One region of the Actinomadura sp. 7K534 genome, then DNA from elsewhere that is predicted to be linked to it. Evidence: predicted binding sites of a transcription regulator. Region 1 holds the regulator's gene; each other region holds the start of a gene.
What was found. The regulator HrcA, encoded in region 1, represses chaperone genes, less so after heat shock. The targets are predictions, from matches to a motif close to TTGGCACTCTCNNNNNGAGAGTGCCAA.

Region 1 (8,618 bases):
CCGTCGCCGCCGCGGTGGCGATCGCCGGGCTCGGCGTCACCGCGCCGCAGACCATCGATCTCATCCAGCAGTCCGTGGGCAGCAAGGGCCCGTCGGACGACGGGCACGACCACGCCGCCGGCAGCCACACCGCGACGGGCGGCGAACCGCAGTTCCCCGACCCGGTGACGCCCGGCGGCTCCGCGTCCGGCGCCCCGAGCAGCCCGGAGACGCCGAGCTCCAGCTCCTCGCCGGGGCTGTCGTCCTGCAGCATCCAGCCGCCGCCCGGCACGCCCACGGTCGCCGCGTCGCCCGGCACGAAGCAGGAGGACGCTCCGGCGGCCGCGCCGTGCCCCAGCGACAGCCCGTCGCAGCAGCCGAGCACGACGCCGACCCCGCCGACGTCCACGACGCCCGAGCCGGAGCAGCCCACCCAGGCGCCGAGTTCGCCGCCGCCCAGCGAGACCTCGCAGGGCGCCGGGCAGGGCGCCGGGTCCGCCGGAGCGGCCGGCACCCCCTGAGCAGGGCGCGCCCCGGAGGCGCTCCTACCAGCGGCCGGCCGCTGCCAGCATGACGGCGGCGGCCGCCACTCCGGCCGTCGACGTCCGCAGCACGGTGGGGCCGAGGCGCACCGGGCGCCCGCCCGCCGCGGCGAACCGCTCCAGTTCCTCGGCGGTGATGCCGCCCTCCGGGCCCACCACCAGGACGATCTCGCCGTCCGCGGGCGGCGCCACGGCGCTGAGCGGCGTGTCGGCCTCCTCATGCAGGACGAGCGCCAGGGACGCGGCCGCGATCCGCTCAGCGGCGCCGGCGGTGGACGCGAGGTCCGCGACCAGGGGCAGGCGGCTCCGCCTGGCCTGCTTGCCGGCCTCGCGGGCGGTGCCGCGCCAGCGGCCGAGGGCCTTCTCGCGGCGTTCCGGCCGCCACTGGGTGACGCAGCGCGCCGCCGCCCACGGGACGATCTCGTCCACGCCGACCTCGGTCATCGTCTCGACCGCCAGCTCGCCCCGGTCGCCCTTCGGCAGCGCCTGGACGACCACGATGCGGGGCGACGGCTGCGGGTGCCGGTGCCGGGCCAGGACGTCCAGGGTGAGGGACGTCCGGCCGGTCCCGGTGACGACGCACTCGGCCAGCAGGCCCTCGCCGTCGGTCAGGTCGACGCGCTCCCCCGGCTTCAGCCGCCGCACGGTCGCGGCGTGCCGCCCCTCGGCGCCGTCGAGGACGACGGTGCCGCGCCGCAGCGCGTCCGTCCCGGCGATGAAGACCGGCGGGCTCATCCGCCCGCTCCCGCCCTCGCTCCGGGGGAGGTGGCTTCGCTCATGGGTGTCCCGTACCGCCCTGCTCCGGTTCGCCGCGGCGGCCCTCCCGATAGGCCGCCGCCGCTGTCCTTCAGTGCTGGTTGAAGACGTCCTTGAGGCGGGAGAACATGCCGCGCTGGCCCGGCGCGAACTTGCCGGGCGGGCGCTCCTCGCCGCGCAGCGCGGCCAGCCGCCGCAGCAGCTCCTCCTGCTCCTCGTCCAGCCGGTTCGGCGTCTCCACGTTCACGTGGATCATCAGGTCGCCGCGGCCGGACTCGTTCAGGTGCCGCACGCCCCGGTTGTAGAGCGTGATGACCTGCCCCGACTGCGTGCCGGGCTTGATGTCGACGCTCTCGGCGGCGTCCAGGGTCTCGATGGTGACGCTGGTGCCGAGCGCCGCCGCCGTCATCGGGATCTCGACCGTGCAGTGCAGGTCGTCGCCCTCCCGCTCGAAGATCGGGTGCGGCCGCTCCACGATCTCCAGGAACAGGTCGCCGGGCGGTCCGCCGCCGGGGCCGACCTCGCCCTCGCCGGCGAGCTGGATGTGGATGCCGTTCTCCACCCCGGCCGGGATCTTGACCTTGACGGTGCGCCGGGTGCGGACCCGGCCGTCGCCCGAGCACTCGGTGCACGGGTTGCGGATCACCGAGCCGAACCCGCCGCACGCGGGGCACGGCCGGGCCGTCATGACCTGGCCGAGGAACGAGCGCTGGACCTGCTGCACCTCGCCGCGCCCGTGGCACGTGTCGCACGTGTCGGGGTGGGTGCCGGGCGCGCAGCCCGACCCCTCGCAGTTGGTGCAGGCGACCGCGGTGTCGATGGACAGCTCGCGGGTCGTCCCGAACGCCGTCTCGCTCAGGTCGAGCTCCACCCGCAGCGTCGCGTTGCGGCCGCGCCGCGCCCGGGACCGGGGGCCGCGGGACGTCGCCGTGCCGAAGAACGCGTCCATGATGTCGCTGAACGGGAACCCGGCGCCGCCGAAGCCGCCGGCGCCCGCCCCGCCCCCGGACGCGAACGGGTCCGCGCCGAGGTCGTACATCTCGCGCTTCTTCGGGTCGGAGAGCACCTCGTAGGCCTGGGTGATCTCTTTGAACTTGTCCTGGGTCTCCGGGTCCGGGTTGACGTCCGGGTGGAGTTCCCGCGCGAGCCGGCGGTACGCCTTCTTGACCTCGTCGGGGCTGGCGTCCCGGCGGACGCCCAGGGTCGCGTAGTAGTCGTTGGCCACCTTACGACCCCGCCAGGATCTGTCCCACGTAGCGTGCCACTGCCCGTACCGCTCCCATCGTGCTGGGGTAATCCATGCGTGTAGGCCCGAGCACACCAAGCCGGGCCAGTGTCAGGTCGCCCACGCCGTAGTCGGCGGCGACGACCGAGGTCGATCGGAGCCCCTCGTCGGGGTTCTCGGTGCCGATCCGCACCGTAACTGTAGAGGAATCGCCGGTCTCGCCGAGCAACCGCATCAGCACGACCTGCTCCTCGAGCGCCACGAGAACCTCCCTCAGGCTCTGCGAGAAGTCGACGGCGGCCAGGTTGGCGGCGCCGGCGAAAACGATCTTCTCCTCGTGCTTCTCGACGAGCGTCTCCAGCAGCACCGACAGCACCGCCGCAGCGAGCGGCCGGTCCGCGGGACCGACCTTCTCGGGGAGGTCGGCCACCGCCGTCGGCACATCGCCGAGTCCGAGCCCGTCAAGACACGTGTTGAGCAACGCCCGCAGGTGCCCGATCGATTCCTCCGAGACGTTGCCGCTCGTCTCGATGACCCGCTGCTCCACCCGTCCCGTGTTGGTGATCAGGACGAGCAGCAGCCGGCCCTCCGCGACCGGCACCAGTTCCACGTGCCGCACCGACGAGCGGGTCAGCGACGGGTACTGCACCACGGCGACCTGCCGGGTGAGCTGGGCGAGCAGCCGCACCGTCCGGCCGACGACGTCGTCGAGGTCGTAGGCGCCCGTCAGGAACGTCTCGATCGCGCGGCGCTCGGCGACCGACAGCGGCTTGATCGTGGACAGCCGGTCGACGAACAGCCGGTACCCCTTGTCGGTGGGGACGCGCCCCGCACTGGTGTGCGGCTGGGCGATGTACCCCTGCTCCTCGAGCACCGCCATGTCGTTGCGGATCGTGGCCGAGGAAACGCCGAGGTTGTGCCGGTCCACCAGGGCCTTGGAGCCCACGGGCTCGTTGGTGGAGACGTAGTCCTCGACGATGGCGCGCAGGACCGCCAGTTTCCGGTCGTCCAGCACCGTGTCACCTCCTTCATCCCCTGCCATGGGCCCCCGATCGCTCAACGCGGCGGCCCCGGGGCCTCCGCACCCGCGCTGCTGGCACTCAATACTCCCGAGTGCCAAGTGTACGACCCGGAAGGCCGGTCCGGAGTGCCCGTGCCCACCCCGCACGGTCGCGCGATCCTACCCGTACCGGACGCGGCCGCCACGCCGAAGGACGAGGAACGACGCCGCACGGGCGCTTCGCCGGGTTAATGTGCGGACCCGTGCGGAGTAAGGACTACGGAAACGACGTGCTGGCCGGCGACTGGCGCAGGCCGCGCAAGGGGCAGATCCCCGAGGTCCCGGCCGAGCCCGGCCTGGTCGCGGAGGACCCCGGCAGCGGCTTCTGCGGCGCGGTCGTCGCCTGCGACAAGTTCGGCGTCACCCTGGAGGACCGCTTCGGCAAGCGGCGCGTGTTCCCGCTCGCGAAGGCCGGCTTCCTGATCGACGGCAAGCCGGTGACCCTCGTCCGGCCGAGCGCCGCGCCCCGCGGGCCGGCCCGGTCCGCGTCCGGCTCCATCGCCGTCCAGGGCCTGCGCGCCCGGGTCGCCAAGGAGAGCCGCATCTACGTGGAGGGCGTCCACGACGCCGAGCTGGTCGAGAAGATCTGGGGCCACGACCTCCGCGTCGAAGGCGTCGTCGTCGAGTACCTCGAAGGCGTCGACGACCTGCCCGCCATCGTCGAGGAGTTCGGCCCGGACGAGGACCGCCGCCTCGGCGTCCTCGTCGACCACCTCGTGGACGGCTCCAAGGAGTCCCGGATCGCCGCCCAGGTCTCCTCACCCCACGTGCTGATCACCGGCCACCCGTTCATCGACATCTGGGAAGCCGTCAAGCCCGCGGCCGTCGGCATCCCTGCCTGGCCCCGCATTCCCCGCGGCATCCCATGGAAAGAGGGCATCGTCGCCGAACTGGGGTGGGGCGACGACACCGGCGCCGCCTGGAAACACATCCTGAGCAAGGTGAACACCTACACAGACCTGGAACCAGCCCTACTAGGCCGGGTGGAAGAACTAATCGACTTCGTCACAGTGTCTGCCCAGGGGGGCGACCCTCTGGAACCCCCGTGACGAGCCGCGGGTCGTGCGGCCTGCGCTCGCCGCACTCGCTCCGGCCGCACGACCCGTGGGCGATCATTTGGGTGGGCGTGCCGCTGGAAAAGCAACCGGGTGATCGTTGCCTCGGATCAGGTCAGGGTGTGGGTTACGGCGTCGGCCAGGAGGCGGCCGCGTCTCGTCAGTACTGCGCGGCCCTGTTCGTAGGGGGCCGGCTGGATCAGGCCGTCGTCGATGGCCTGGCGGACCGCCTTGTCGTCCAGGAGGTCGGTGGGGCAGCCCTGGGCCAGGCGTAGTTCCAGCATGATGCGCTCGATGCGCTGGTCCTCGTCGTCCAGGACCTCCCGGGCGTGGGCGGGGGTCGTGCCCTCCGCGAGACGGGCGGCGTAGGCGGCGGGGTGCTTGACGTTCCACCAGCGGGTTCCGCCGACGTGGCTGTGCGCGCCCGGTCCGACGCCCCACCAGTCGGCGCCCGTCCAATACAGCATGTTGTGGCGGCAGGCGGCGTCCGCGCCGGTGGCCCAGTTCGAGATCTCGTACCAGCGCAGGCCGTGCTCGGCCAGCAGCGCGTCCGCGATCAGGTAGCGGTCGGCCATGGCGTCGTCGTCGGGGGCGGTCAGTTCCCCTCGCCTGACCTGCGCGGCGAGCCGTGTGCCGTCCTCGACGATGAGCGCGTACGCCGACACGTGATCGGGTTTCGTCGCCAGGGCGGCCTCCAGGGACGCCCTCCAGTCGTCGTCGGTCTCCCCTGGCGCCCCGTAGATGAGGTCGAGGTTGATGTGCTCGAACCCGGCCTTGCGCGTCCAGTCGACCACCTGCGGGATGCGTCCCGGCGTGTGGCTGCGCTCCAGGACGGCGAGGACGTGCTCGCGCGCGCTCTGCATGCCGTATGAGATGCGTGTGAAGCCGACCTCGCGCAACCTGGCCACGTACGCCTCGTCCACGGACTCCGGGTTGGCCTCCGTGGTCACCTCGGCGTTCTCCGCCAGCCCGAACTCGTTCCTGATCGCGTCGAGTACGCGGCCCAGGTGGTCGGCGGGCAGCAGCGTCGGTGTACCGCCGCCCACGAAGACGGTCTCGACGGGCAGGTCGGCATCGCCCAGCACTCGCCGAGCCATCCGCACCTCTGCAATGGCCGTGTCGGCGTAGGAATCGCGTTCGGCACCCGGACCCAGCTCCGTCGCCGTATAGGTGTTGAAGTCGCAGTAGCCGCACCGCGTCACGCAGAACGGCACGTGCACGTAGAACGCGAACGGGCGCGTCCCGAGCCCCTTCCGAGAACGGCCGGGCAGCGCACCGTCCGCCGGTACGGGATCACCATCGGGAAGAGTTGAGGGCACCCCTCAAGTCTGCCCGGCTCAACCGCCTGCTCTGTCCGGTGCGTTGAGCTTGTCGCGGAGCCAGTCCGGGATGTTCTCCTCGGTGCGGGGGAAGCGGTCCAGGTCCAGCGCGTAGGCGGAGGGCGTCAGGGGCGGGGTGAAGTCGGGTTCGCCGTCGTAGTCGAACTCCGCGCTGAAGTGCCCCGAGCGCTCGATCTGCAGGCGGGCGGTGAACCAGGCGCCCTTGTCGCGGCGGTACATGACGCGGCGGAGCTCGTCCATCTTGCCCACGGCCTGGCCCGGAGGCATGGCCTGGCGGCGCTCTCCGTCCGGGCCCTCGACCTCCAGGGAGGCGCTGTCGATGCCGACCGTGGCGCGGAACTCGAAGTCGAGCCTCTCCCAGCCGGACGGGGCCGCGGATCGCAGCGCGCGGACGGCGCCGTTCACCGTCTCCCGCTCCTTCGGAGAACGCAGAACCTGCTCGGGGTGGGTCACGCTACCTCCGGGAGGTCGTCAATGTCGGCCGATCGGAACGGTACCCGTCCGACCGTATCGATATACGGACCCGCGCCGAGCGCACGGCCCCCGTGTCGTTCGCATTGATCATCGATCGGGCCGGCGCCACGGGCAAAGCAAACAAACACAGCAAGTGGACAGCTCAGTGGATAAGGTCATCTGAATGCGGGATGAGGGTGCGGCGGAGCGGGGACGGGCGCCCGCGCGGGTGGTGCTCCGCGGTGAGCCCGGCGGGTGGCACTACGTGATCGTGGACGCCGCGGGCGCCGAGCGGCGCCGGTCCTTCCCCGTGGCGGGCACGCGCTGGCGGACGGGTGCGGTGTCCGGGCCGGAACCGGCTTGGTGGCGGCGCAGGCTCGCGGAGACGGCGGAGACGCTGCGCGAGGTCGTCGCGGAGCGGCTGACCGACGCCACGTTCCGCGACCTCGGCGTCGAGGCGGACATCACCTGGTTCGCGGTGGACGAGCCCGTCGTGTGGGAGGGCCTGGTCACGCTGCGGGAGGCCGACCCGGCGCGCTTTCCCGGCCAGGTCGCGCCGTTCGTGATCGCGCTGCAGCCCGGGCGCGGCGCGCTGCTGCCCGACGCGAGCCTGCTGTTCTCCACGCGGGCCGCGGACGCCTGGAGCACCCTCGCCGCGCTCGCCGAGCGCTGCGGCACCCCTCCGCCGGAGGCGTCGCTGCTGTGCGGTTGGGCCGGTCACCGCAGCGTCCGGGTGGGGCGCGGGAGGCTCGCGCTGTCCACCGTCCGGGACGAGGACGGCGTGGAGCGGCTCGCGGAGATCTGCGCGTTGCGGCCGCCCGGCTGGAGCGGCAATCCCGAGCTGCGGCCGCGCTTCGAGAGCGTCGACCTGCTCGACGAGCCCGCCGGGGACGTCGTCGCCCTGCTGCGGGAGCTCGGGCACGAGATCGTCCGGCGGGGCCGGACGGCGCGGCTGCCCGCGTCGGGTCTCACCCTCTACGAACCCGACGACGCGGAGGCCGCCACGGAGCGGTTCACCGGCGTGTCCCTCCGGCCGCCGGCCGCGGCGGCGCCGCTGTGGGGCCCGGTCCGGACGCCCGACGCCGCCGAGGCGCCCTAACCCCCGAGCGAGCCCCTGCCAACCCGACACTCAGCGGGGATCGGGCCGTCACCGGATCGCGACCCCGCCGGTCTAGCTTCGGCGATCATGAGAAGCCGTGCGCGTCATGCCGTGCTCGCCTTGGCCGGTGCCGCCCTCGCCGGCGCTCCGCTCGCCCTCGCCGCGCCCGCCGGTGCAGCGGCGGCCGGCACGATCGTCGTCGACCGCGGCGGTCCCGCCCGGTCGCTGCCGTTCACCGCCGCCCGGGACGGCGAGGCCGTGATCTCCTTCGCCGCGTCCGCCCCCGGGGTGTCGTGGGGCAGCGCGGGAGCCGAGTCCGCCGTGGTGTCGGTCGCGGTGGACGGGCGCCACGTGACCGACCTGGTCGTCCCGTCGTCCGACCCGGTGGACCGGAGCCTCGGCCTCGGGCACGTCCGGAAGGGCGACCATGAGGTGACGCTGCGGTTCGCCAAGGGCAGCGCCCCCGCGGCCGACCGCGTCAGGCTCGGGCGCACCCGCGTGCGGATGCCGGACGACGCACTGGCCCTGCGGCACGCCCCCATCGTCGTCGGGCGGACGGGGTGGCCGTTCGGGAACCCGTACCAGAACGCCACCACCGACACCCCGCTGCTCGCCTGGCACGAGACGCGGCCGGCCGCGACCCCCGGGCACCGGGTCATCGAGTACTCCATGGTGTGGAGCAACGAGGACGGCGGCACGGACACCCCCGCGCTGATGGCCCGCTGGGGCCGCACGACCGACATCGAATGGGTGTACCGGGTCGAGGTGGACGCGTCGGGCGGGCGCGTGGACGGCACCGCCGTCTACCAGGCGCCGCTGCACCTGACGTTCCAGTTCACGGGCCGCTTCGAGGGCGACCACCCGCTCCTGCAGACCTGCACCGAGAACAACAACATGTGCGACGTCATCTCCCCTGACCCGCCGCTCCGCTTCCTGCTGGACGCGTCCAGGACCCGTCCGCAGGGACGCGCCCGCGAGGCCGTCATGGACCGTGACCCGTGGACGTACCGGGTCGCGGCCCAGGAGATGGTGCGCGAGGGGAAGATCGAGCAGCCGTCCGACCCGGCGACGCGGGAGGTCGGCGACCAGCGCACGTACCTGTTCGTCGA
Region 2 (6,600 bases), on a different contig from region 1:
CCCGTCCGAGGCGCGCCCGGCAGTACCGGACGATCATGGGGCGGACCTCGGCGATCAGGACCTCGATGGCGCCCGGGTCGCCCTGGACGGCGAGACTGGTCAGCTCCTTGAGGTCGCCGTCGCCCGCCTGCGCCGCGCGGAGCACGCGGATTCCACGGCCGGTGTCGTGGGACGGCGGAGGCGCTGGCCCTCCCGAGGGGTCGACAGCGCGCGCGGCCATGGTCCCGGCGTAGCTTCCCTCGGTCACGTCAAGCATGATGCCCAGCACTCCCGGGCGTGTCTCCACCGTCCTTTACAACGGAATGGTCACAGTGCTGGAGCGATTCTGGCGTTACTACACATCGCACCCAGGGAAGCACGACGAGTCACGCAGCCCGCACGCCTCAAAACCAAGACCCCCGCCCGGAACGGGCGAGGGTCTCGGGAGACGCTTTCCGGACGAGACGCCGTCCGGTGCGGCGGTTCTCAGTGGCCGTGGCCGTGACCGTGGCCGTGGCCGCCGGCGGTGTCCTCTTCCTCCTCCGGCTTGTCCACCACGAGCACCTCGGTGGTGAGCAGCATGCCCGCGATCGAGGCGGCGTTGGTGACGGTGTTGCGCGTCACCTTCACCGGGTCGATGACGCCCTGGGCGATCAGGTCGCCGTACTCGCCGGTGGCGGCGTTGTAGCCGTGGCCGGCCTTCAGGTCGCGGACCTTGGAGACGACGACGTAGCCCTCCTGGCCGGCGTTCTCGGAGATCCAGCGCAGCGGCTCGTCCAGCGCGCGGCGCACCGCCTCCGCGCCGGTGGCCTCGTCGCCGGTCAGGCCGAGCGCCTCGAAGCCCTCCTTGGCGATGTGCACGAGCGCCGCGCCGCCGCCGGCGACGATGCCCTCCTCGATCGCCGCGCGGGTCGCCGAGACGGCGTCCTCCAGGCGGTGCTTCTTCTCCTTCAGCTCCACCTCGGTGGCGGCGCCGACGCGCAGCACGCAGACGCCGCCGGCCAGCTTGGCCAGCCGCTCCTGCAGCTTCTCCCGGTCCCAGTCGGAGTCGGAGTTCTCGATCTCGACCTTGATCTGGTTGATCCGCGCGGTGATCTCCTCCGCGTCGCCCTCACCGTCGACGATCGTGGTGGCGTCCTTGGTGACGGTGATGCGGCGGGCGCGGCCGAGGTCCTCGACGCCGATGCCGTCGAGCTTGAGGCCGATGGCCTCGCTGACGACCTGGCCGCCGGTCAGCGCGGCCATGTCGCCCAGCATCGCCTTGCGGCGGTCGCCGAAGCCCGGCGCCTTGACCGCGACGGAGGTGAACGTGCCGCGGATCTTGTTGGCGACGAGCAGCGCCAGGGCCTCGCCCTCGACGTCCTCGGCCACCACGAGCAGCGGCTTCTTGGTCTGGGCGACCTTCTCGGCCAGCGGCAGGAACTCCTGCACGTTGGAGATCTTGCCGTCCACGATGAGCACGTAGGCGTCGTCCAGGACGGCCTCCATGCGCTCGTGGTCGGTCACCATGTGCGGCGACAGGTAGCCCTTGTCGAACTGGAGGCCCTCGGTGAACTCCAGCTCCAGGCCCATGGTGTGGGCCTCCTCGACGGTGATGACGCCGTCCTTGCCGACCTTCTCGAACGCCTCCGCGATCAGCTCGCCGATCTGCGGGTCCTGCGCGGAGATGGTCGCGACGTGCGCGATCTCGCCCTTCTCCTCGACCTCGCGGGCCGACTTGACGAGCTGGTCGGCGACGTACTGCGCGGCGGTGTCGATGCCGCGCTTGAGGGACAGCGGCGACGCGCCGGCGGCGACGTTGCGGGTGCCCTCCCGGACCAGCGCCTGCGCGAGGACGGTCGCCGTGGTGGTGCCGTCGCCCGCGATGTCGTTGGTCTTGGTCGCCACTTCCTTGGCGAGCTGGGCCCCGAGGTTCTCGTAGGGGTCCTCCAGCTCCACCTCGCGGGCGATGGTGACGCCGTCGTTGGTGATGGTCGGCGCGCCGAACTTCTTGTCGATGACGACGTTGCGGCCGCGCGGGCCGATCGTCACCTTCACGGCGTCCGCGAGAGCGTTGACGCCGCGCTCAAGAGCCCGGCGAGCGTCCTCCTCGAATTCCAGGATCTTCGCCATGCGGATTCTCCTCTTCACGCGATTCCGCCCCGGGCAGCCCCGCCGAAGGCGGCGCCGACCGGGGCGGATGCATCACGTCTCGGTGATTACTTCTCGATGACCGCGAGCACGTCGCGCGCCGAGAGGACGAGGTACTCCTCGTTGTTGTACTTGACCTCGGTGCCGCCGTACTTGCTGTAGAGCACGACCTCGCCGACCTTGACGTCGACCGGGACGCGCTCGCCCTTGTCGTCGACGCGACCCGGGCCAACGGCAAGGACGGTGCCCTCCTGGGGCTTCTCCTTGGCGGTGTCCGGAATCACCAGGCCCGACGCGGTGGTGGTCTCGGCCTCAAGCGGCTGGACGACGATGCGGTCCTCGAGCGGCTTGAGAGTGACCTTGGTGGCGGTCGTCACGATCTGACCTCCCCTTCGATTGGTCCTCGGCCGGCCGCAGTCGGCCGGCCAGCACATGTGGCAGAAGAGGCGACCCTGGACCGGCCTGTCGTCGCGGGTGCCAGACCGACCTTTGTCGCTGTGTTGGCACTCTCAGCAGGAGAGTGCCAGTCTGGAGACTATTCCGTGCCCGGTAGCCCGTCAACACGGACACGAGCAGACCGGAAACCCGCCGCCCGCCGTACCCCGCCCGCTAACTTCCCCACCATGGAGATCGTCCCGTTCCTGGCCCTGGCCACGCCCGCCGGCCAGGCGCTCCTCGACGAGGCGTCGGGCATGGACGTGAGCGAGGACGGGCTGCTCGCGACGACGTCCCGGCTGCGCGAGCGGCACGATGCGGACCTCGTGTCGGCGGCCCTCACGCAGGTTCGGCTGCGGCAGCGGGCCAGGGCCAAGTTCGGCGATGACGCCGACCGCATGTACTTCACGCAGACCGGACTGGAGCAGGCCACCCGCGGGAGTGTGGCCGCCTATCGCGCGAGGCGGTTCGCGGACCGGCTGTCTGGCGCGCGTGTCCTGGAACTGGGGTGCGGCCTAGGGGCGGACCTCATCGCACGTGCGCGTGCGGGGCTCTCCGGTGTCGGAGTAGAGCTCGACCCGTTGACCGCCGAGGTGGCGCGGGCGAACATCACCGCGCTGGGCCTGGACGATCTCGCCTCTGTCCGCGTGGGTGACGCGACCGAGGCGGATCCCGAGGGCTTCGACGCGGTCTTCGCCGACCCTGGACGACGCACTGCCCGAGGCCGGATCTTCGACCCCCGCTCCTATGAGCCGCCGCTGGACGTCGTCCTGGGGCTGGCCGGCCGGGTGCCCTCCGCCTGCGTCAAGGTCGCGCCGGGGATACCGCACGAGGCCGTCCCGGACGGCGCGGAAGCCGAGTGGATCTCTGTCGGCGGCGAGGTCAAGGAGGCCGCCCTGTGGCTCGGCGGGCTCGCCGGGGAGACCGGCAGGCGGGCCACCCTGCTCTCAGCCGACCTCGATCCACAGGTCGCGACGCTCACCCCCCACGATCTGGGCGCCCCGGACGTACGCCCCTGGGGCCGCTACCTGTACGAGCCGGACGGCGCCGTGATCCGCGCCCACCTCGTCGCCGAGGTCGCGGAGCTGGTCGGCGGCGGGCTCGCGGACCCCCGCATCGCCTACGTCACGTCCGATGAGCTGCGCCCCACCCCGTTCGCCGCCGCGTACGAGGTCGAGGACGTGCTGCCGTTCTCGGTCAAGCGGCTGCGCGCGGAGCTGCGCCGGCGCGGCACGGGCGTCCTCACCGTGAAGAAGCGCGGCTCGGCGGTCGACGTGGACCGGCTGCGCCGCGACCTGGGCTTCGCCGGACGCCGCGCGCCCCGCGGCGCACCCGGGCTGACGCTGGTCGTGACCCGCGTCGGCGACGCCCCGGTGGCGCTGCTGACCCGTCCCGTCCGGGCCTGACCCGCCCGGACCGGCGGGCCGCCCCGGGATCGAGTCCAAAGATCTTCCCCGGGACGGGGCAATGCCAAGGGAGGGCGCGCGGCGCACCATGGCCGCGCAAATCATCGGCGCTTTCCGGCATTGCCTTCGCCATGGACGGCGCATACCCGGCAAGGGCGTGCTCCGGCCCGCCAATCGGCCCGCCGCACTCACCGGGCGGGGAAACACCAAGACATGTTCAGCGACCGGGACCAGGGCGCCCCCGAATACGTCATCAAAATGGCCCGCCACCGACCGCCGGGCATCACGCCGCACGAACACGCGTGGGCCATTGCGTAGGGCTCGGCGGTTCGCGAACTACCGATGTTGGGCGAGATGTACGGACAGAACACCGGGTGGAGGCCGTCCCGCGCACCCCCGGCCACCGTGCACATCCCCATGATCTTCTTGATAGCCGCACAACGCTTGATCTTCGCGCGTTCGGCGATCATTCACTATTCGCCCCATTGGGATAACAGGCGCATCCAACAGAACTCACGATGTTCTCTGCTACCCGTAATAGCCGCGCTCCACACGCACTACAGTGGCCACTCCAGAGATTCATTTGCCGTGCGTCATTTCGTCGCGCCGGCACACGAAGGAGCATCGGGTGGAAACGAATCACAACTTCCTGCAGACGGGGGGTCAACCGGTCTCGGATCGGATGCGGGAGTTGCTCGCCCGTGCGGCGCAGGACCACGTCTATGAACAGCGCTCACAGGGTCAGGTCCTCGACGAGATCCGCCAGCGGCTGGAGGGCATGGAGTGGCTGCTGCGCGAGGTCCGCGAGCGGGAGCTCAGCGGGCTGACCGGGCAGATCGAGAGCGTCCGCGGGCAGGTCGACGAACTGGCCGGCAAACCCCCGGAATGGGCCGAGGGCCTCGCCGAGCACCTGGAGGCGTTCGGCGACCGGGTCAAGCCCGTGGCCGAGCTGCCCGCGCTGTGGGCCGACGTCGGCGTCGTCGCCGAGAACGTCGACGAGGGCCTCACGCGCATCCAGGCCGTCCTCGACTCCGCGCAGCACATCACCGACGCCACGCAGCAGGCGTCGCAGCGCATGGACGAGATGACCAAGCGGCTGGACAAGCTCCAGGGCAGCATGGAGGCCGCGTCCGTCCGCTTCAACCGGCTCGACAAGTCGCTGGCGGAACTCGGGCACCGGTCCGAGCGGCTGGAGCACTCGATCAACGGCGTCACGGCTCGGGTCGACCAGGCGCTCGGCGAGATGGCCGAGCGCATGGAGCAGGGCCTGGAGGCGGTCGGCGGACGGGTCGAGGGCGTCGGCGGGCGGCTCGACGGCCTGGACGGCCGGCTGGACGGCGTCGACGGGCGCCTCGAGGGGCTGTCCGGCAAGATGGACGGCCTCGACGGGCGGTTCGAGGGCATCGACGGCCGCATCGACGGCGTCGGCGAGCGGATCGGCCGGCTGCCCGCCACCCTGGAGATCGCCGAGCTGCACCGGCTGCTCAACGAGATCGCGCAGCGGCCGGCGGCCGAGTACGGCGACCGCTTCGACGCGCTGGAGAAGCACCTCGCCGAGGCGGTCGACCCGCTGATCGAGGAGCTGCGCGCCCGGCCCGACCGCGACGAGGTCAAGGCGACCATGTCGCAGATCGCCGAGACGGCCTACAGCGACGTCGCCAAGCGGATGGACGAGTTCTCCCGCCGGTTCGAGGACGTGCACGAGAACGTCCGCAAGCGCATCGAGGGCATCCACGAGGAGGTCACCAAGCGGGTGGACAGCGCGCTGGAGGAGTTCACCACGCAGGTCGACCTGGTCTCCCGCCGCGTCGAGTCGGTCCACACCGACGTCGCCAAGCAGGTCGAGTCCGTCCACCACGAGGTGTCCCGGCAGGTCAGCGGCGTCCAGGAGGACGTCGGCAAGCGGATCGGCGACATCCACGCCGACGTCACGCGGCAGGTCGGCAGCATCCACGAGGACGTCACCAAGCAGGTGGGCCACATGCAGGAGGACGTCGCGCGGCAGGTCGGCGGGGTCCACGACGAGTTCGCGCGGCGCGTGGAGGGCATGCAGGACGAGGCCGGACGGCGCGCCGAGGCCGCGCAGGCCGAGTTCGCCAAGCGCTTCTCGCACGTCGAGGAGGAGGTCGGCCGCAAGGTCGACGGCGTCCACGACGACGTGTCCAAGCAGGTCAACGCGGTGCACGAGGACGTGCTGAAGCGGCTCTCCACCCTGGAGGAGACGATGCTCGCCCTCGCCGAGGCGCTGCTGCGCCCCCGCCGCGAGAGCAAGGACTGAGGGGCCGCCCCCAGACCGGCCGGTGTCCGGGTGGGTGGGGCCTTGACCGGCCCCACCCCGCGCCCTTTCCCGGGAGATTCGATACCCGTCGGGATCCGCGAAGTTCGCCCGGCGAAGACCGCAACGCCCCGAAGGTCCACCGGAGGCGCGGCGCGATGACGTGCGCCGCGTTACGTTCCGTCTTCACGAAATCACTCCCCATACTCTTCGGAATCCGTTTTCATGGATCAGGTGACCCACACACAGGCTCCCTGCCTCCCGACCGGCGGCCCGCCCGCCCGCGCCGCGCTGCGCTGGGTGGAGGAGTGCCTCGGCAAGGGGGCCGAGGTCCGCGCGGTCCGGCCGCTGCCCGGCGGGATGGCCCACACCAAC
Region 3 (8,618 bases), on a different contig from region 1:
CATCGGGACGAGGACCATGGCCCAGACGGCGACGATGGCGAGATAAAGAACTGCGCTGCTCATCGGCACCACCGTCCCAGGGCACGCTCAAGAGGCGGGCCGACTTTCGGCGCGCGAACGTGCATTGGGAGCAGGGTCACGCCCCGCACGGTACGAGGGGGTGTCAGAGGTTGACGAGCATAAGGGGCGGTGTGTCGCGAGATCGATCTCGCCGTTACTCTCCGTTTGCCGCGGCTTCTCGATCGCAGGATTCTTACGGAGGGAAAGTCACGGCGGACTCAAGTGCGCCGGGGAAATGCCTGTTTGCGCTCGGCCAGCCAGCGTGCGCGCAGGCCACCGGGCACGTCCTCGACGGTCAGGGCGTAGCAGATGTGGTCGCGCCAGGCTCCGTCGATGTGCAGATGGCGGCGGCGAATTCCCTCTTCCCGGAATCCGAGCTTTTCCACGACGCGGCGGCTGGCCGTGTTCTCCGGGCGGATATTCGCCTCCAGGCGGTGGAGGCCGACGGTGAAGAAACAGTGGTCGACGGCGAGGGCGACGGCGGTGGGAATGACTCCGCGGCCCGCCACCTGCTTGTCGACCCAGTAGCCGATCTGGGCGGATCTGGCGGAACCCCAGACGATCGCGCCGATGGTCAGTTGGCCGGCGAACGCGTCCTGGTAGGTGACGACCCAGGGCAGGGCGAGACCCTGGCGGGCCTCGCGGCGCATGGTGTGGACCATGCTGACGTAGGGGCCGAGGCCGCTGCGGAACAGCGGCGTCTCGGGGTTCGTGGGCTCCCAGGGGCGGAGCCAGTCGGCGTTGCGTACGCGCAGCTCACGCCAGGCGGCGGCGTCCCGGTGCCGTAGCGGGCGCAGCCCGACGGGACCCTCGGTCAGGGTGGCAGGCCATCCCCGCAAACGTTCCACGGTTCCATGATTCCCTGGTCGGACGTCCGAACGCCATTGATTCTTCCCGAGAAAACGGTCACGCGGGACGTTCTCGTACGCGAAGGCACGTCAGCGGGGGTGGTCGCCGCCCTTGATCTGGTCGATGGCGTGGGCGAGGACGCGGCCGAGGACGGCCATGCCGTCGCGGACGCCGCCCGTGGAGCCCGGCAGGTTGACGATGAGGGTGCCGCCCGCGACGCCGGAGAGGCCGCGGGACAGGATCGCGGCGGGCACCTTCTCGCGCCCCTCCAGCCGGATCGCCTCCGCGATGCCCGGGATCTCCCATTCGATGACCCGGCGGGTCATTTCGGGGGTCTGGTCGGTGGGGGTGAGGCCCGTCCCGCCGGACGTGACGACGACGTCGTAGCCGTCGGCGACGGCGTCGCGCAGGACGCCGGCGACCGGTTCGCCGTCGGGGATGACCACGGGGCCGTCCACCTGGCAGCCGAGGTCCTCCAGCATCTCGACGAGGACGGGGCCGGACTTGTCCGCGTACACGCCTGCGGCGGCCCGGTTCGAGACGGTGACCGCCATCGCTCTGATCATCGGCGCCACTCGCCCTTCTTGCCGCCGGTCTTCTCCTCGACCCGCACGTCGGTGATCACGGCGGCGGGGTCGACGGCCTTGATCATGTCGACCAGGGCCAGCGCGGCGACGCTCACCGATGTCAGCGCCTCCATCTCCACCCCCGTGCGGTCGGCGGTGCGGGTGACCGCGGTGATCGCGACGCCCTCGTCCCGGATCTCCAGGTCGACCGTGACGCCGTGCAGGGCGATCGGATGGCACAGCGGGACGAGGTCGGGGACGCGCTTGGCGCCCATGATCCCGGCGATGCGCGCGACGGAGATCGCGTCGCCCTTGGGGACGTCGCCGGCGCGCAGGAGGGCGACGCATTCGGGAGACAGCCGGACGAATCCCGTCGCCGTCGCGGTGCGGGCCGAGACGTCCTTGGCCGACACGTCGACCATGCGGGCCGCGCCCGCCTCGTCCAGATGCGTGAACTCCGAGCCCTTGGCACTCAAGACGGCAACCTCATGACGTCGACACGGGAACCGGCGGGGAGGGTCTCGATGTCCTCCGGCACCTGGATGAGCGAGTTCGCGGTGGCGAGCGACCCCAGCTGGTGTGAGCCCTGCACCTCGGCGGCGGTGACGGTGTACGTACCGCGGTCGAACGAGAGCTTGCCGCGCAGGAAGTGGCGCAGTCCGGCGGGAGACGTGACCTCCTCCGCAAGGACGGCGCTCACCATCGGCAGGGGGTCGGGTTCCAATCCCTGCATAGCGCGCAGTGCGGGACGCACGAAAACCTGGAACGACACGTAGGCGCTGACGGGGTTGCCAGGGAGGGTGAACACGGGCGTGCCTTCGAGGAGGCCGAACCCCTGGGGCTTGCCCGGACGCATGCGCACCTTGTGGAAGTTCACCGTCCCGGTGCCGGTCAAGACCTCCTTGACCACGTCCTTGGTGCCCATGGAGACCCCGCCTGTGGTGACGATGGCGTCGGCACGGACGAGCTGGTCTTCGAGCATCTCCAGCACCTTGCCGGGCTCGTCCTCCACGGTGGCCTGCCGGAATCCCACTCCGCCTGCCTCGACCACAGCGGCGGTGAGCATGTAGCCGTTGGACTCCCAGATCTGGCCGTGCCCCAGCGGGGAGCCCGGCTCGCGCAGCTCGTCCCCTGTGGCGACGACGACCACGCGGGGTCTCGGACGCACCGTCACCCGGGCCCGGCCCACGGCGGCGATCATGCCGATCTGCGGGGCGCCGAGCCGGGTGCCCGCGGCCACGACCACCTGACCGGCGCGGACGTCCTCGCCCGCCCGGCGGATGTAGTTGCCCGCCGGCGCGGAGCGGGAGACCCGGACGGTGGCGTTGCCGCCGTCCGTCCACTCGACGGGGATCACCGCGTCGGCGCCGGCCGGCATCGGCGCGCCCGTCATGATCCGGGCGGTCAGGCCGGGCGCGATCGCCGACACGCCGGTGTCGCCGGCGACGATGTCCCCGACGACGGGCAGCGTGACCGGGGAGGTCTCGCTCGCCGCGGCGATGTCGGCCGCGACGACGGCGTACCCGTCCATCGCGGAGTTGTCGAACGGCGGCAGCGCGGCCTGCGCGGAGACCGGCTCCGCGAGCACCGTCCCCTGCGCCTCCAGCAGCGCCATGTCGAGCGGCGGCAGCGCCGCGACGCTGCCGAGGATCTCCGTCAGGTGCTCGTCTACCGATCTCATGCCCACGGACCCAGCATGGCGTGCCGTCACGCGTCCCCGGAGCCCGCCGCGTCGTGCTCGCGGACGAACTCGCGCAGCCACGGCAGGAACTCGGGCCCCAGGTCGGGGCGTTCCACGGCGAACTGGACGACGGTCCGCAGGTATTCGAGCTTGTTGCCCGTGTCGTAGCGGCGTCCCCGGAACTTGACGCCGTAGACGCCGCCGCCCTGGCCGGCGGGCGTGTCGGCGAGCGTGCGCAGCGCGTCGGTCAGCTGGATCTCGCCGCCGCGCCCGGGCGGGGTCTTCTCCAGGACGTCGAACACCGAGGGGTCGCAGACGTAGCGGCCGATGATGATCCAGTTGCTGGGCGCCTCCTCGGCGGAGGGCTTCTCGACGAGGTCGGAGATCCGGACGACGTCGTCCTCGTCCGTCGCCTCGATGGCCGCGCACCCGTACGCCGAGACCTGGTCGGGCTCGACCTCCATCAGCGCGACGACGCTGCCGCCGTGCCGCCGCCGCACCTCGATCATGCGCCGCAGCAGCTTGTCGCGGGCGTCGATCATGTCGTCGCCGAGCAGCACGGCGAACGGCTCGTCGCCGACGTGCTGGCGGGCGCAGTGCACCGCGTGCCCGAGCCCGCGCGGCTCGCCCTGGCGGACGTAGTGCATGATGGCCAGGTCGCTGGACTCGTGCACGGCCTCCAGGCGCTCGTCGTCGCCCTTGGCCCGCAGCGCCTCCTCCAGTTCGTACGCCCGGTCGAAGTGGTCCTCTATGGACCGCTTGCTGCGGCCGGTGACCATCAGGACGTCGCTGAGGCCGGCGTCGACCGCCTCTTCGACGACGTACTGGATCGCCGGCTTGTCGACGACGGGCAGCATTTCCTTGGGAGTCGCCTTGGTGGCGGGCAAGAATCGGGTACCGAGCCCGGCCGCCGGGACGACCGCCTTGAGCACAGGTGCATTGTCGGCCATGTACAGACCCTAGCCACCCACGAGGACGGCAGCGTGCAGGACATCGTTTCCAAGAGCGACCTACGAGCCGAGCTGCGCCGCAGGCGTGCGGCGATGACGCCGGACGACCGCGCCGCGGCCGGGAGATCGATACGCGACGCGCTGCTGTCGGTCCCCGAGGTCGAGATGGCCGGGACCATCGCGGCGTACGTCTCGATCGGCACCGAACCGGACACGCGCGGCCTGCTGTTCGCGCTGTGGAAGCGCGGCGCGTACGTGATCCTCCCCCGCGTGCTCCCGGACGGCGATCTCGACTGGGCGTCCTACGAGGGCCCCGACTCGCTCGTCGAGGGGCCGCGGGGATGCCTGGAGCCGTCCGAGCCGCCCCGCGGGCCCGGCGCCGTGGCCAGCGCGGACGTCGTCATCGTCCCCGCGCTCGCCACCGACCGGACCGGCATGCGGCTCGGGCGCGGCGGCGGCTCCTACGACCGGGCGCTCGCCCGCGTCGGCCCGGCGATCCTGACCGTGGCGCCGCTGTACGACTCGGAGGTCCTGCCGACGGTCCCGGCCGAACCGCACGACCGGCGCGTCCGCGCCGCCGCCACCCCGTCCGACGGGCTGCTGCGCTTCGGCTGACGGAACGCCCCCCGGCGGCTCATTAGAGTTGGGGGCAAGATCGCCCGAAGGCGGTCATGGGCTGGTGAAACGGGAGGTTCGAGATGACGGCGCCGTGGCGGATCCTGTCGCTGCCCCCGATCGCGGACGAGATCGTCCGGCGGCTGTTCGAGCCGCTCGGGGACGTCGCCGAGGTGACGTTCCCGCAGACCAGGGACCGCGCCGGGCTGCTCGCCGCGCTCCCGGACGCCGACATCGTGATCGGCGACTTCAGCGCCCGGCTGGCACTGGACGCCGGGGCGGTGCGGGCCGCGCGGCGGCTGGCGTTCGTCCAGATGCCGGCCGTCGGGACCGACAGCCTCGACGTCGCCGCGCTGACGGCGGCGGGCGTGCCGGTCGCGAACGCGGCGGGCTTCAACGCGCGCGGGGTCGCCGAGTGGGCGGTGGGCGCGGCGTTCGCGCTGTGCCGCCACCTCGCCTGGGCGGACCGGCGCGTCCGCGCGGGCGGCTGGCCGCAGCCGGACGTGATCGCCCGGCGGCCCCGGGAGATCCACACGCAGCGCGTCGGCATCGTCGGGTTCGGCGCGATCGGTGCGGAGGCGGCGCGGCTGTTCGCCGCGCTCGGCTGCACCGTCTCCTACTGGACGAGGCGTCCGCGCCCTGAAGCCGTGGCCCAGTACAGGGAACTGGACGATCTGCTCGCCTCTTCCGACATCTTTGTGCTCGCCCTACCGCTGACGGACGAAACGCGCGGTCTGATCGGCCCCGAACGTCTCGCCCTAATGCCGGAGGGCTCGCTGCTGGTGAACGTGGCGCGCGGGGGCATCGCACCTGACGACGCGATCCTCGCCGCCTTGGAGTCGGGACGGCTGGCCGGGGCGGCCCTTGACGTGTTCGACGAGGAGCCCCTTCCGGAGGGGCACCCGTTGCGCGGCCACGAGGACGTCCTGCTGTCTCCGCACTCCGCGGGAGCGTCGATCCAGTCGCAGCTGAACCTGGTCTCGGTCGTGCGCGACAACGTCACCGCGGCCGTCCGGGGACACGAGGTGCAAAATGTGATCAACGGGCTGAAGCCGCAGGTCACGCGGCGATAGTCGGCTTACGGGGCGGGGCGTCCCTCAACCGCAAATGTGCGTTCGTCCCGTGAATGAATAGGATTGCTAAACGATCCATGGTGAAGGCCCCGCGAAGGGTGGGATGTGCATCTCGACATTTGGCTACTCCTCGGGTCCACCCTCGTACTCAGCGCTATCCTCGCGGTCAGGCTCTCCCACCGGGCCGGTCTGCCGTCCCTCCTGGTCTACATGGGGCTCGGCCTCCTCATCGGCGAGTCGGGCCCCCTGCACATCAACTTCGAAGACGTCGAGCTCGCCCACATGCTCGGCTTCGCCGCCCTCGTCCTGATCCTGGCGGAGGGCGGTGTCACGACCGACTGGCGGCGCGTCCGCTCCGCGGTGCCCGCCGCGATCGTGGTCTCCACCATCGGCACGCTGATCAGCATCGTCATCGTGGCGCTGTCCGCCATGTGGCTGATCGGCATGGACTGGCGGCCGGCGTTCCTGCTCGGCGCGGTGCTCGCCCCGACCGACGCGGCCGCCGTGTTCTCGGTGCTGCGGCGGCTGCCGCTGCCGTCCCGGCTGTGCGGGCTGCTGGAGGCCGAGTCCGGCTTCAACGACGCCCCCGTCGTGATCATCGTCATCGCGCTCAGCACCCACGCCACCGCGCCCAACCTCGCCGAGCTCTTCGGACTGATGGTCTACGAGCTGGCCGCGGGCGCCGTCGTCGGCGTCGCCATCGCCTGGCTCGGGGCACAGGGGCTGCGCCGGATCGCACTGCCCGCCTCCGGCCTCTACCCGATCGCCGTCCTCTCCCTGGCCGTCGCCTCCTACGGCGTCGCGTCGCTGATGCACGCCAGCGGGTTCCTCGCCGTGTACGTCGCCGCGCTCGTCCTCGGCAACTCCCGGCTGCCGCACCGTCCGGCGACCCGCGGCTTCGCCGAGGGCATCGCCTGGCTGGCCCAGATCGGCGTGTTCGTGATGCTGGGCCTGCTGGCGTCCCCGAGCGAACTGCCCGGGCAGATCGTGCCCGCGCTGCTCATCGGCTTCGTGCTGCTGCTGGTCGCCCGTCCGGTGTCGGTGGCGCTGTCGACGGTGGGGTTCAAGATGTCGTGGGGAGAGAAGATCTTCGCGTCGTGGGCCGGGCTGCGCGGCGCCGTCCCGATCATCCTCGCCACCATCCCGATGGTGCAGGGGGTCGAGCAGTCCGGCCGGATCTTCTCGATCGTCTTCACGATCGTGGTCGTCTTCACGCTGCTGCAGGGGCCGACGCTGCCGCTCGCGGCGCGGCTGTGCCGGCTGAACAGCGACGAGCAGACGCGGGAGCTGGACGTGGAGGCGGCGCCCCTGGAGGAGCTGCACGCCGACCTCCTGGAGGTGCGGATCCCGGCCGACTCCATGCTGAGCGGCGTGGAGATCTTCGAGTTGCGGCTGCCGCCGGGCGCGTCCGTCACGCTGATCGTGCGCAACGGGTCCAGTTTCGTCCCGGAGCCCACCACTCCTCTGCAGGCGGGTGACACCCTCCTGGTCGTGACCACCGACGCCGTACGGGAGGCCGCCGAACGCCGTCTGCGGGCGGTGAGCCGCAAGGGACGGCTGGCCGGATGGTTCGGGGAGACGGGCACGTGACCGGCTCCGCGCGGGAGATCGGCTTCGCGGGCTTGCCGGACGGAGACCGGTCTGGGAACAGGCCGGGGGCGAAACGTGTTGCAGCCCCGGGTACCATTTAGCAGTCGTTCATGATGAGTGCCAGTCCGGGGCTCAGCCGGGCTGAGTCAGCGAGGAGGAACCGTGCCGACGTATCAGTACGTTTGCACCGAATGCGGCGAGCCTCTGGAGATCGTGCAGAAGTTCAGCGACGACGCGCTGACCGAATGCCCGGCGTGCAGCGGCAGGCTCCGCAAGGTCTTCTCCGCCGCGGGGATCATCTTCAAGGGGTCGGGCTTCTACCGCACCGACAGCCGCGGCTCCGGCAAGAGCTCGACGGTGGGCGGTTCGGCCAACGGGTCCTCGGCCAACGGGTCCTCTTCGAGCGGGGAGTCCGGCTCGGGCTCCGGCTCCGCCAAGTCGGACACGTCTTCGTCGTCTTCTGGGAGCGACTCCTCGTCGTCCTCCAGCAAGTCCTCCTCCTCTTCCGAGAAGGTCGCCTGATTCTCTAGGGCTCCCACCGGGGGATCCGCCGCGCGTGGTCCGCGCAGGCCGTACGGGTCCCCCGGCTATCGTCATGCCCTGATCCCGGCCGCGTGCCGGTGGGCCGCCCCTGCCGTCCGGTAGGAGGGCGTCCTCCGCCGCTGGTGCCTACCGGCTATGCCGCCTCTCCATCTCAAGACCTATCCGCGGGTGCGGTCTTACCCCGCGCGCAGTAGCCGCGATCAAGCCTCGCGCCTGAGGCGCGGCAGGGGTCGTCCATAAGACGATTGAGGTGCTGGGAGAGGCCCCGGACAGAGCTCCCTCTCCTGCGCGTTCAGCTCTGCGGCCGTGAGTCCCTGGTCTGTGACCGGAGCGGGAGACTCGCCGGAAATTTCGCGATAGTACTTGACATTCGTCTCGACAGGCGAGAGATTTCCGAAGACGCGATATATCTCGATAACAGGAGAGGAACCATGAGCGGACAGAGCCCGGCTCCCCCCAGGACGTGGGCCCACCGCCTGGCCGGACTGATCGCCGGCCGGCGCACCAAGTGGGCCGTGCTGGCCCTGTGGGTCGTCCTGCTGGCCGCCCTCGGACCCCTGGCGGGCAGGCTCGGCGACGTCGAGAACAACGAGGCCGCGGCCTGGCTCCCCGACGGAGCGGAGTCCACCCAGGTCGTCGCACTGGACGAACAGTTCCGCACGGACGAGACCATGCTCGCGGTCGTCGTCTA

Region 2: a site for HrcA is predicted at 2,610-2,636, ahead of groES (co-chaperone GroES). Genes of this name have one in related genera too.
Region 3: a site for HrcA is predicted at 7,482-7,508, ahead of E1266_RS27190 (FmdB family zinc ribbon protein). Genes of this name have one in related genera too.

The regions. Positions count from the first base shown of each region.
Region 1 covers NZ_SMKB01000031.1:30,513-39,130, forward strand. The annotation lists gene E1266_RS09575 (hypothetical protein) at 1-500, shown strand, start outside; gene E1266_RS09580 (16S rRNA (uracil(1498)-N(3))-methyltransferase) at 525-1,256, opposite strand; gene dnaJ (molecular chaperone DnaJ) at 1,369-2,502, opposite strand; gene hrcA (heat-inducible transcriptional repressor HrcA) at 2,504-3,517, opposite strand; gene E1266_RS09595 (DUF3097 domain-containing protein) at 3,766-4,611, shown strand; gene hemW (radical SAM family heme chaperone HemW) at 4,728-5,936, opposite strand; gene E1266_RS09605 (hypothetical protein) at 5,955-6,410, opposite strand; gene E1266_RS09610 (hypothetical protein) at 6,595-7,509, shown strand; gene E1266_RS09615 (hypothetical protein) at 7,597-8,618, shown strand, end outside.
Region 2 covers NZ_SMKB01000305.1:171-6,770, reverse strand. The annotation lists gene E1266_RS33585 (sigma-70 family RNA polymerase sigma factor) at 1-151, opposite strand, end outside; gene groL (chaperonin GroEL) at 466-2,091, opposite strand; gene groES (co-chaperone GroES) at 2,178-2,489, opposite strand; gene E1266_RS33570 (SAM-dependent methyltransferase) at 2,733-3,950, shown strand; gene E1266_RS33565 (apolipoprotein A1/A4/E domain-containing protein) at 4,579-6,228, shown strand; partial or broken gene E1266_RS33560 (aminoglycoside phosphotransferase family protein) at 6,451-6,600, shown strand, end outside.
Region 3 covers NZ_SMKB01000177.1:3,049-11,666, forward strand. The annotation lists gene E1266_RS27145 (hypothetical protein) at 1-63, opposite strand, end outside; gene E1266_RS27150 (GNAT family protein) at 279-899, opposite strand; gene E1266_RS27155 (MogA/MoaB family molybdenum cofactor biosynthesis protein) at 999-1,463, opposite strand; gene moaC (cyclic pyranopterin monophosphate synthase MoaC) at 1,472-1,897, opposite strand; gene glp (gephyrin-like molybdotransferase Glp) at 1,948-3,156, opposite strand; gene galU (UTP--glucose-1-phosphate uridylyltransferase GalU) at 3,183-4,106, opposite strand; gene E1266_RS27175 (5-formyltetrahydrofolate cyclo-ligase) at 4,140-4,721, shown strand; gene E1266_RS27180 (2-hydroxyacid dehydrogenase) at 4,805-5,794, shown strand; gene E1266_RS27185 (potassium/proton antiporter) at 5,900-7,384, shown strand; gene E1266_RS27190 (FmdB family zinc ribbon protein) at 7,547-7,906, shown strand; gene E1266_RS27195 (MMPL family transporter) at 8,359-8,618, shown strand, end outside.